2 regions of the Kribbella sp. NPDC051770 genome follow, and region 2 is predicted to be linked to the other one. Evidence: riboswitches for the same ligand, from Rfam matches in the RefSeq annotation. Region 2 holds a riboswitch; the other holds the start of a gene.

Region 1 (5,892 bases), 170 kb from region 2:
CTCGACGTACTGGACGAGGAGGCGCTGGCCGCCGCGCAGGCGTCGCACGACGCGCTCGCCGCGCAGCGGCTGGTCCAGAAGGTCCTGCTGTCCTCGATGGCGGAGCTGGCATGACACTGACGGTCGAGCACACCACCATGCCCGTGCTCGGGCGGCTGCCGCTGCACAGCAGCCGGGCCGAGCAGGTCGCGCACATCGCCGAGGTGGCGCGGCAGATCCGGATCCAGGACCTGAAGCTGGTCCACCACGCCGGGGCCGGGCACATCGGCGGGGACTTCTCGGCGATCGACATCCTGGCGACCCTGTACGGCGCGGTGCTGGACGTCGCGCCGGACCGGGTCGACGACCCGGAGCGGGACCGATTCATCCTCAGCAAGGGACACGTCGCGGGGGCGCTCTACACGACGCTGGCGGCGTACGGGTTCCTGCCGGTGGAGGAGCTGGCGACGTTCCTGAAGCCGCTGTCCGCGCTGAACGGGCACCCGAACCGGCGCAAGGTCGCCGGCGTCGAGGCGAACACCGGCCCGCTCGGGCACGGGCTGCCGGTCGCGGTCGGGCACGCGCTGTCGGCCAAGCTCGACGTGTCGCTGCGGCGTACGTACGTGCTGGTCGGCGACGGCGAGCTGCAGGAGGGCAGCAACTGGGAGGCGATGATGGCGGCCTCGCAGTACCAGCTGGACCGGCTGACCGTGATCGTCGACCGGAACCGGCTGCAGCAGGGCGCGACCACCAAGGAGACCAACGACCTCGACCCGCTGCCGGAGAAGGCGGCGGCGTTCGGGTTCGCGGTGGTCGAGGTGAACGGGCACGACCACGGCGAGCTGCTCGACGTGCTGTCCGCCGTACCGTTCCGGCCCGGCAAGCCGACCTTCGTGATCGCCCACACCCACAAGGGGCACCCGATCTCGTTCATGAGCAACAACGTCGCCTGGCACCACCGGGTGCCCGACGCCGAAGAGTTCGACCAAGCACTCAAGGAGCTCTCATGACGGTCACCGACAGTCCCTCGATCGCGGACCAGCCGCGGTACGACTGCCGGGACGCGTACGTCGAGACGCTGGCCGAGCTGGCGCACGCGGACCAGCGGATCGTCGGCGTGGTCAACGACTCGGTCGGGTCGAGCAAGCTGAACAGCTTCCGCAAGGCCTTCCCGGACCGGCTGATCAACGTCGGCATCGCCGAGCAGGACATGGTCGGCGTCGCCTCCGGCCTGGCCAACGGCGGCCGGATCCCGTTCGTCTCGGCGGCGTCCTGCTTCCTCACCGGGCGCGCGCTGGAGCAGATCAAGGCCGACGTCGCGTACTCGCACACCAACGTGAAGCTGTGCGGGATGAGCCCGGGCGTCGCGTACGGCGAGCTCGGGCCGACGCACCACTCGATCGAGGACATCGCCTGGCTGCGCGCGATCGCCGGGATGCGGATCATCGTGCCCGCCGACCCGATCGAGACGGCGGCGGCGTTGCGGTGGGCTGCTTCGTCGGACGGCCCGGTGTTCATCCGGGTCAGCCGGATGAGCGTGCCGCGGATCCACTCCGACGACTACACGTTCGAGTTGGGCCGGGCGATCACCGTTCGGGACGGCGGCGACGTGACGCTGATCAGCAACGGGACGGTGCTCTGGCGCGCGCTGGCCGCGGCCGAGCAGCTGGCCGCGGAGGGGATCTCGGCGCGCGTGCTGTCGATGCCGACGGTGCAGCCGCTCGACACCGACGCCGTGATCGCGGCCGCGCGGGAGACGGCCGGCATCGTGACGGCGGAGGAAGGGGTCAGCGGGGGAGGGCTCGGTGGGGCGGTCGCGGAGACCGTCGTACAGCATCACCCGGCGCGGGTGTCGATCCTCGGGATCCCCGAGTTCGCGCCGACCGGCTCCGCGGCGTACTTGCTGGATCGGTACGGGCTGTCCGCGGACGGCATCGCGGCCGCCGCCCGGCGACTGGTCAGCCCAGGTAGCTGACTAGGTCGGCGATCGAGACCATCGCGAAGTCATGGGCGTCGGCGAACGCGCGCAGGTCGGCGCCGGTCATCAGCGTGCCGTCGTCGTTCATCAGCTCGCCGATCACCCCGACCGGCGGCAGCCCGGCCAGCCGGACCAGCTCCACGGTGGCCTCGGTGTGACCGGGCCGCTGCCGGACCCCGCCCGCGACCGCGCGCAGCGGGAGGATGTGGCCGGGGCGGATCAGGTGCTGCGGCTGCGCTGTCGCGTCGGCGAGCACGTTGACGGTGCGGGCGCGGTCGGCGGCGGAGATGCCGGTCCCGACGCCAGTGCTCGCGTCGACCGACACCGTGTACGCCGTACGCAGGCTGTCCTGGTTGTTCGGGACCATCAGCGGCAGCTCGAGCCGGTCCAGGATCTCGGGCGCGGCCGGGGCGCAGACGTAGCCGCTGGAGTAGCGGACCAGCAGCGCCATCAGCTGCGGCGTGGCCAGGCTGGCGGCGAAGGTCAGGTCGCCCTCGTTCTCACGGTCCTCGTCGTCCACGACGACGACCGGGCGACCCCGGCCGATCTCGGCGATCGCGTGGTCGATGGTGTCCAGACGAGTGGTCGTCACGGTGGTGCTCACTGTCGCTGTCCTCTCGGCCTGGCACTCCGGGGCAACGACAGCTCCGCGACGGGCTGCTTGTCGCACGCCTTTTGGGCGCGCGCCGAACAGGCGTCGCGAAATCTGCCACGTGCGTCTTCCCATCCGGACTTTCACCGTCGGTCCCGGAGTTCCACCAGGTCAACCGGACCTCCTCGCGGAGGTACGGGTCGCGGACTTTAACCGCCGGCTCGGAATTTCACCGACCCCAGAGCACGTGTGTGTTCTTCACTCGCAGTGTATCCGTCCTCGTTCGATCCGGGAGTGTCATGTCCATCTCAATCGTCTGGCGGTCCGTCGAGCTGTCTGCGTCGCTTCCGGTGGGTTACGGGGCGGAGGTGTGGGCGGATTTCGAGCACGAGAGCGGGGCGAGGCTGCGGCGGCCGGGGTTCTGGGACGGTGAGGTCTCCGGGGAGGGTGGTGCCGGGGCGGTGTGGCGGGTCCGGTTCGCTCCGCCGTTGGCGGGGCGGTGGGAGTGGGCGTTCGGCTCCTCCTCAGGCGTGCTGGAGGTTTCACAAGTACCGGCCGGCGAAACCAATCCGTTCTACGCCCACGGCTTCTGGCAGATGTCCCCAGGCGGCCGGAGCCTGGTCCACGCGGACGGCACCCCGGCGCTGCTGATCGCCGACACCGCCTGGGCGCTGCCCTGGCGAGCGACGGTTGATCAGGTCCGCTCGTACGCGGAGGATCGGCAGGCGAAAGGCTTCAACGCCGTACTGCTGATGTCGGTGCAACCCGACATGCGAGCCGTCGGCCCGCGCGACCGGACCGCGGACGAGGGGTTCGACGTCGCGTTCGAGGACCTGCCTGACGGTCACCTGCTGCAGCCTCGGGCGGAGTACTTCCAGTACCTCGATCAGCTGCTGGAGGTCCTGGTCGAACACGGGATCGTCCCCGTGCTGCAGCCGGTCTTCCAGGGCTTCGGCTGGAAGGGGCTCGACGTCGCCGGGACCGTCGTACCAGCGGACGAGTACGCGACGTACTGCCGCTACCTCGTCGCCCGGTACGGCGCGCAGCCCGCGATCTACCTCGTCGGTGGCGACGGTACCGGGCGCGAGCCGCAGGTTTCGGCCGGGGGAGCGGAGGTGCACGCCGTCGACTGCTACGAGCAGCCGACCGGCATCCACTACCGCCCGCACATCCGCGCCTCGGCGCACCAGGATGCCGACTGGCTCGACTTCCAGTGGTGCCAGACCGGGCACACCGGCGAGCACGTCGCCGAACGGGTCGCCGACATGTGGCGCAACACGCCGGTGCGAGCCGTGGCGAACGGCGAGCCGACGTACGAGCAGCACGGTGGGCTGGACGTCGCTGGTGGGTGGTGGCAGGGGCACGAGGCGTGGAGCAACCTGTGCGCGGGCGGGACGATGGGGGTCGTGTACGGCGCGGGGAGCCTGTGGCAGTGGCGGCTGCATGCTTCCGAGCCCGGGCACTCCGCGTTCTTCATCGCGCCGGACGCTGGGTGGCGGGAGGCGCTGGGGTTCGGCGGTTCGACGTACGTGGGGTTGGTTGGTCGGGTGCTGGCTGGTCTGCCACTTGTGGATATGGAGCCGGACTGGACGCGGGTGATCTCCGGCCGCGCGCTGCGCGGAGCCGACGGGTTGCTGATCGTCTACCGCGAGCACGGCGGCCCGTTGATGGTCTTCGACGACTCCGTCCCGCTCGACTACCGCATCGTCGATCCCCGCGACGGCTCCGTCGTCGCGACCGGCCGGCGAGACACGCCAGGCGATCCGCTGCCCGATCCGGGTGGCGCACCGCGCGTCTACATCTGCCTATAGTCCAGTCCTGACCTGTCTGAAGGGGGAACCGTGAATCGTGGCGTGCGCCGCCCCGGCCTGGACGAACTACGCCTGCTCGCGAAGGTCGCCCGCATGTACCACGAGAAGGGGATCCGCCAGCCGAAGATCGCCAGCGAGCTGAACCTGTCGCAGGCGCGGGTGTCGCGGATGCTCAAGCAGGCGGTCGAGGTGGGGATCGTGCACACGGTGGTGACGATGCCGAGCGGGGTGCACAGCGATCTGGAGGACGAGCTGCAGGAGCGGTACGGGCTGAGGGATGCGGTGGTGGTGGACACCGACACTCTTTCTGCCGGTAGCACCGACGACGATGTCCTCCCTGCACTCGGATCAGGCGCAGCGGCGTACCTGGACATGACCCTCACCGGCGGCCACGTCATCGGCATCTCCTCTTGGAGCGAGACCCTGATCAGCGCCGTCGACCGGATGCCGCGCAAGAGCGTCCCGGTCGCCGACAAGGTCGTCCAGATCGTCGGCGGGCTCGGCGACGCCGCCGTACAGATGCAGGCGACGCGCCTCACCGCCCGCTTCGCCGAACTCACCGGCGCGATGCCTGTTTACTTGCCGGCCCCCGGCCTGGTCGGCACCCCCGCCGTACGGCGCGCGATGATGAACGACGTCTCCGTCCAAGACGTCCTGGGCACCTGGAGCCAACTCACCGACGCGGTAGTAGGCATCGGCAGCCTCGAGCCCTCTCCTCTGCTGCAGCGCAGCGGCAACGCAGTCGCCCAGTCTGACCAGGATGAGCTGCGCCGCTTGGGTGCCGTCGGCGACGTCTGCTTCCGCTTCTTCGACGAGGACGGCAACCACGTCCGCTCCACCTTCGACCAACGAGTCATCGGCGTCACCGCGAAAGAGCTGCTGACCGTCCCCCGCCGAATCGGCGTAGCCGGCGGCGCCCGAAAGTTCTCCGCCATCCGCGCGGCCCTGCTGGGCGGCTGGATCAACATCCTCATCACCGACCTCGCCATGGCCAACCGCCTCCTCGCCGACTGAGCTTTCCCCACGCAGGCTCCTCCGTTCGCTGGCGCTCACTACGGTGCCTGCTCCCACCCGCCCCTTGTTGAGTACGCGTGCTGACGCCCGCTTCCTGCGCGCGCTGACGCGCGGCAACCGCTCGGTGGTTGGGCGGGCGGACGTGCACCACCCACCAACCTCCGCCGGAGGAGGCGAGCTGAGCGTGAACGCCAGCCCGGGCAAGGCGATGGACTGAGGTTAGTGGGTGGTGCACGTCCGTCCCACGGGCTACTCGGCCGGGCCCGATGGCTCGGCGGCTGCGGCCTTCGCCTGCTTCGTGCGCGCCGCGTGCGGCAACCCCTCGGCGGGTGGGCGGACGTGCACCACCCACTAACCTCCGCCGGAGGCGACGAGCTGAGCGTGGAGAGCTTCGCGGCGAGCTCAATGAACGGGGTTAGTGGGTGGTGCACGTCCGCCCAGCTGGCTGTTCAGTCGGTCTGAATCGTTCGGGTGCCGCGTGGCGACTCCTGCTTCCTGTGGCGCCGGTGGGTGTGTCG
Region 2 (5,892 bases):
CAGACGTACTCGAAGTGCGGCGTGTCGCCACGGATCACGACGCCGAGCGCGACCACCGCGTCGTACCCGGCCTTCGCCGCGTGCAGCGCCGTCACCGGCAGCTCGAACGACCCCGGCACCCGGATCACCGTGTAGTCGGTGACGCCGGACTCGTCCAGCGCACGCTCGGCGCCGGCCACCAGCGCGTCGGTCACCTTCGGGTGCCACTGCGCGGCGACGACCGCGACCCGGGCGCCCTCCACCCGCGGCGTCTCGATCGTGGGTGCTCCACTGCCCGACATCTACAGTCCCTTCTCGTCGGTGCCGGTGGGCAGGTAGTGGCCCATCCGGTCGCGCTTGGTGCGCAGGTAGCGCAGGTTGTGCTCGGTCGGGTCGATCTCGATCGAGCGCCGCTCGACGACGTCGATCCCGTAGCCCTGGACGCCGGTCAGCTTGTCCGGGTTGTTAGTGATCAGCTTCACCGAGGTGATGCCGAGGTCGGCCAGGATCTGCGCGCCGGTGCCGTAGTCGCGGGCGTCGGCCGGCAGCCCGAGGTCGAGGTTGGCGTCGACGGTGTCGCGGCCGGCGTCCTGCAGCTCGTACGCCTGGAGCTTGTGCAGCAGCCCGATCCCGCGACCCTCGTGACCGCGCAGGTAGACCACCACACCACCCTCGGCGGCGACCTGCCGCATCGCCTCGTCCAGCTGCGGACCGCAGTCGCAACGCAGCGAGCCGAAGACGTCCCCGGTCAGGCATTCCGAGTGCAGCCGGACCAGCGTCGGCCCGTCGCCGATCTCGCCGCGGACCAGCGCCAGCTGCTCGGAACCGTCGACGGTGTTCTTGTAGCCGTGGGCAACGAAGTCGCCGTACCGGGTCGGCAGCGTCGTGGTCGCGACGCGCTCGATCTGACGCTCCGTCCGCCGCCGGTACGCGATCAGGTCGGCGATCGAGACCAGCACCAGGCCGTGCTCGTCGGCGAACGCGCGCAGCTCCGCGCCGCGCTTCATCGAGCCGTCGTCGTTCACCAGCTCGGAGATCACCGCGGACGGCCGCAGCCCGGCCAGCCGGGCCAGGTCGATCGACGCCTCGGTGTGCCCCGGGCGGACCAGGACCCCACCGTCACGCGCCCGCAGCGGGAACACGTGCCCGGGCTGGACCAGGTCGAACGGTTCCGACGCCGAGTCGGCCAGCACCCGGATCGTCTTGGCCCGGTCGGCCGCGGAGATCCCGGTGGCGATGTTGTCCCGGGCATCGACCGAGATCGTGTACGCCGTGCGCAGCTTCTCGCGGTTGTGCGGGGTCATCAGCGGGATGCCGAGCCGGTCCAGCTCGGCGCCCTCCATCGGGACGCAGACCACGCCCGAGCTGTGCCGGATCAGGAACGCGAGCAGCTCCGGCGTCGCCTTGGAGGCGGCGAAGATCAGGTCGCCCTCGTTCTCGCGGTCCTCGTCGTCGACCACGATCACCGCGCGCCCGGCCCGGATCTCGTCGATCGCGTGCTCGATCGTGTCGAGCTTCAGCACCTCGCCCATCGTCTAACCCACCACCACTGGTTCGGGGGCGGCCGGGACGGCCTCCCGCTTGTCGATCCGCCACCAGGCCACGAAGCCGAGCACGCAGAACAGTCCGTACACCACGTACATCGCCGCCGACGGGTAGAACTTCGCCTGCACCAGCAGCGGCACCCCGACCACGTCGACCGCGATCCAGACCAGCCAGAACTCGACGAACCCGCGAGCCATCCCGTACGTCGCCAGGATCGACCCGGTCAGGATCCAGGCGTCCCACTGCGGACCCCAGGAGCCGAGCTCCTTCAGCACGAAGTACGAGATCGCGTAGAGCACGACGGCCGCGCCGAGCATCTCCAGCCGCTCCCGGGCCGAGGCCCAGCGCGGCTGGACACCGGTCTTGGCGCCGCCGTGCCGGGTCTGGTACCAGCGGTACCAGCCGTACAGGCTGACGAGCGCGAAGAAGACCTGGCGGCCGGCCTGGCCCCAGAGGTCCTTGTCCTGCGGGGTGTCGAACAGCCCGCCCACGAAGACCGTGAACAGCAGCACGTTGCCGACGACGCCGACCGGCCACGCCGACACCAGCCGGCGCATCCCGAACAGCGCGCTGGCCAGGCCGAACACGTTCCCGACGATCTCACGCACGAGTACCGGCGAACCGGCGATGGTGACCTGCTCGTGCAGCAGCCAGTCGATCATTCGTCGCCTCCGGCAACACTCTTCGGAGCGGTCAGCAACCGCTCCACGTACTTCGCGATCACGTCGACCTCGAGGTTGACGGTGTCGCCGATCTTGTTCCGCCCGAGCACGGTCAGCTCCAGCGTGGTCGGGATCAGGCTGATCCCGAACGTCCCGGTCGCGTCGTCGACGTCGGTGACGGTCAGCGAGACGCCGTCGACCGCGATCGAGCCCTTCTCCGCGACGTACCGGAGCAGCTCGGGACCGGCCGCCACCCGGACGACCTCCCAGTGCTCGGCGGGCTCGCGGCTCGCGATCGTGCCGACGCCGTCGACGTGGCCCTGGACGATGTGCCCGCCGAGCCGCTCGTGCGCCGTGACGGCCCGCTCCAGGTTGACCGTCGAGCCCTTCTCGACACCGCCCAGGCTGGTCCGGCGCAGCGTCTCGCGCATCACGTCGGCGGTGAAGGTGCCGTCACCGGTCTCGACGACGGTCAGGCAGCAGCCGTTGACCGCGATCGAGTCGCCGTGACCGGCGTCCTCGGTGACCTTGGGGCCGCGGATGGTGAGCCGGGCCGCGTCGCCGTCCAGCAGGTCGAGCGACTCGACGGTCCCGAGCTCTTCGACGATTCCGGTGAACATCTACTTCCCTCCCAGGGGAGTCAGGGTGAGCCGGACGTCGTCGCCGAGGCGAGTGACGTCCGCAAGGGTGAAGCGCCGCAGGTGGTCGATAGATTCCGTGCCGAGGTCGCCGACGGCGGAGAAGCCCGAGCCGAGCAGCGCCGGGGCGACGTACGCGACGATCTGGTCGACCAGCCCGGCGCGCAGGAAGGCGGCGGCCAGCGTCGGCCCGCCCTCGAGCCACAGGTGGCGGATCTGGCGGTCGTCGAGCTGCCTCAGCACCTCGGCGGGGTCGTGGGTCGGGAGCAGCAGCGTCGGCGCCCGGTCGTTGCGGACCCGCGCCGTCGTCGGGATCTCGCGGTCGCCGACGACGACGCGCAGCGGCTGCCGGGGCAGCGGCTGGTCGTGCTCGTCGCGGACTGTCAGCTCGGGGTCGTCGACCAGCACGGTCTGGGTGCCGACCGCGATCGCGTCGCACTCGGCGCGCTTGCGGTGCACGTCGGCGCGGGCGGCGGCGCCGGTGATCCACTTGCTCGACCGGTCCTTGGCGGCGCTGCGGCCGTCCAGGGTGGTGGCGAACTTCCAGGTCACGAACGGGCGGCCGGTGCGGACGCTGTGCAGCCAGACGTGGTTCACGTCCTCGGCCTCGGTCTGGAGCACGCCCTGCTCGACCCGGATGTTCTTGCCGCGCAGCTTGGCGGCGCCGCCGGCGGCCTGCGCGTTCGGGTCCGGTACGGCGTACACGACGCGGGCGATCCCGGCCTCGATCAGCGCGTCCGCGCACGGGCCGGTCCGGCCGGTGTGGTTGCAGGGCTCCAGCGTCACGTACGCCGTCCCGCCGCGGGCGCGCTCACCGGCCATCCGGAGCGCGTTCACCTCGGCGTGCGGCCCGCCGGCCTGCTGGTGGTACCCCTCGCCGACCGGGAGGCCGTCGCGGCCGGTGATCACGCAGCCGACCACGGGGTTGGGGTGCGTACTGCCGATCCCGCGCGCGGCGAGCTCGATCGCGCGCCGCATCCAGGCGACGTCGACCGGCCCGAAACCAGTCACGGCGTTGTTCACAGACGGTCCCTCGTTGTCACGGACGCACTTCCGGGGTCTGTGACAACCGGCACGCTCCGCCACTGCCGCGCAGGCAGGACAGCGCACACCGATCGCGTGCGCCTCCCATCCGGACTTTCACCGTCGGTCCTGGAATTCCACCAGGTCAACCGGCCGACGAACTGCATCGACCGGGTCGCGGACTGTCACCGCCGGCTCGGAATTACACCGACCCCGGAGCACGCGAGTGGGTTCACTCGTCCTTGAAGTGTACGCCGTCGGCCAACGCCCGAGTTGTTGCCTCCATCACCTGGACGCGGACCCGCCGCCGGGGGGTGAACAGACGTATACCAAACGCCTATCCGGCCCGGACAGACTCAGCACTGCTACTACCCCGACCAGGTCCGGAGGCCCCACCGTGTCCGTCGAATCCCGCGCCGACCGCACCACCCAGCGGCTGGCCGACCTGCTGGCCAACGACCCGCAGTTCGCCGCCGCCTTCCCCGACGCGGCCGTCGAGGAGGCGCTACTGCGACCGGACCTCGGGGTGCGGGAGCTGCTCGACGTCGTACTGACCGCGTACGCCGACCGGCCCGCGTTCGCCGAGCGCGCCGTCCAGCTGTCGACCGATCCGGCCACGGGGCGGAATCGGGCCGACAAGCTGGCGGCGTACAGCACCTCCGCGACGTACGGCGAGCTCGCGGAGCGCCTGCGGGCGGTCGCCGCCGCGCTGGGCACGGGCGGTGCGCTGGGCGCGGGTGACCGGATCAGCTTCCTCGGTTTCACCGGCGTCGACTACACGGTCGTCGAGCTGGCGGCGACCGCCCTCGGCGCGGTCACCGCCTCGCTGCCGCTCGGCGTACCGGTGGACCGGCTGCTCCCGATCGTCGCCGAGACCGAGTCGACGGTTCTCGCCGCCGGCCTCGACCTGCTCGACACAGCCGTCGAGCTGGCCAGCCAGGACCCGACCGTCCGGCTGCTGGTCGTCCTCGATCACCGGCCCGAGATCCACGACGACGTCGATGCCCTGGCCGCCGCCCGGTTCGCCCTGGCCGGAACGCAGGTCGCCGTACAGACCGTGGCCGAACTGATCGCGGCCGGCGCCGACCACCCGATGCCGCCCGCGCCCGACGTCCGCGGCGAAGACCCGGCGCTGATCCTCTACACCTCCGGCAGCACCGGCACCCCCAAGGGCGTCGTGTTCACCCAGAATCAGATCGTCCAGATCTGGCGAACCGCTCCCCTGCTGAGCCGGCCGGTGCCGGGCCGGATGCCGTGGATCACCCTCAACAACCTGCCGATGGGTCACCTGATGGCCCGGCAGGTCCTGCACGGCACGCTCGCGGTCGGCGGTACGGCGTACTTCCCGGCCAACAACGACATGTCCAGCTTCCTGGAGGAGCTGGCACTGGTGCGTCCGACCGCGATCGCGCTGGTGCCCCGGGCCTGGGACGTGCTGTACCAGGAGTTCCAGGACGAGACCGTACGCCGCCGGGCCGCCGGTGCCGACGACGCCGGGCTGGAAGCGCAGGTGACCGCCGAGCTGGTCCAGCGGCTGTTCGGCGGCCGGCAACTGCTGGCCGTCACCGCCGCGGCCGCGATCTCCACCGAGCTGGCGACCTGGCTGGACTCGCTGCTCGACCTGGACCTGCTGGACGTCTACGGGATGACCGAGATCGGTCTGATCACCTTCAACGGGCGCGTCAGCCGGCCGTGGACGGTCGACTACCGGCTGATCGACGTACCGGAGCTCGGGTACTTCGGGTCCGACCAGCCGCACCCGCGCGGCGAGCTGCTGGTGAAGGTCCGGCTGCCGTTCTCCGGCTACTACCGGCACCCCGAGAGCACCGCGGAGGTCGCCGACGAGGACGGCTGGTTCCGCACCGGCGACATCTTCGCCGAGCCCGCACCGGACCAGTTGGTGTACGTCGACCGGCGTAACGCCGTGCTCAAGCTCTCGCAGGGTGAGTTCGTCGCGGTCTCGAAGCTGGAGGCGATCTTCGGCAACCACCCGCTGATCCACCAGATCTACCTGTACGGCAACAGCACCCGCGCGTACCTGCTCG

What was found. Region 2 has a riboswitch for FMN ahead of ribD (bifunctional diaminohydroxyphosphoribosylaminopyrimidine deaminase/5-amino-6-(5-phosphoribosylamino)uracil reductase RibD). Riboswitches for the same ligand answer to the same signal wherever they lie in the genome.
Region 1: it holds a riboswitch for FMN, as region 2 does, so the genes downstream of both, ribB (3,4-dihydroxy-2-butanone-4-phosphate synthase) here and ribD (bifunctional diaminohydroxyphosphoribosylaminopyrimidine deaminase/5-amino-6-(5-phosphoribosylamino)uracil reductase RibD) in region 2, are expected to answer to the same signal.

Annotation. Positions count from the first base shown of each region.
Region 1 covers NZ_JBFAYT010000001.1:421,339-427,230, reverse strand. The annotation lists gene AB0M01_RS02065 (sugar phosphate isomerase/epimerase family protein) at 1-114, shown strand, start outside; gene AB0M01_RS02060 (transketolase) at 111-989, shown strand; gene AB0M01_RS02055 (transketolase C-terminal domain-containing protein) at 986-1,954, shown strand; gene ribB (3,4-dihydroxy-2-butanone-4-phosphate synthase) at 1,938-2,561, opposite strand; FMN riboswitch at 2,667-2,800, opposite strand; gene AB0M01_RS02045 (DUF4038 domain-containing protein) at 2,849-4,360, shown strand; gene AB0M01_RS02040 (sugar-binding transcriptional regulator) at 4,391-5,374, shown strand; gene AB0M01_RS02035 (hypothetical protein) at 5,442-5,591, shown strand.
Region 2 covers NZ_JBFAYT010000001.1:249,972-255,863, forward strand. The annotation lists gene ribH (6,7-dimethyl-8-ribityllumazine synthase) at 1-281, opposite strand, end outside; gene AB0M01_RS01230 (bifunctional 3,4-dihydroxy-2-butanone-4-phosphate synthase/GTP cyclohydrolase II) at 282-1,511, opposite strand; gene pnuC (nicotinamide riboside transporter PnuC) at 1,515-2,186, opposite strand; gene AB0M01_RS01240 (riboflavin synthase) at 2,183-2,806, opposite strand; gene ribD (bifunctional diaminohydroxyphosphoribosylaminopyrimidine deaminase/5-amino-6-(5-phosphoribosylamino)uracil reductase RibD) at 2,807-3,802, opposite strand; FMN riboswitch at 3,940-4,073, opposite strand; gene car (carboxylic acid reductase) at 4,245-5,892, shown strand, end outside.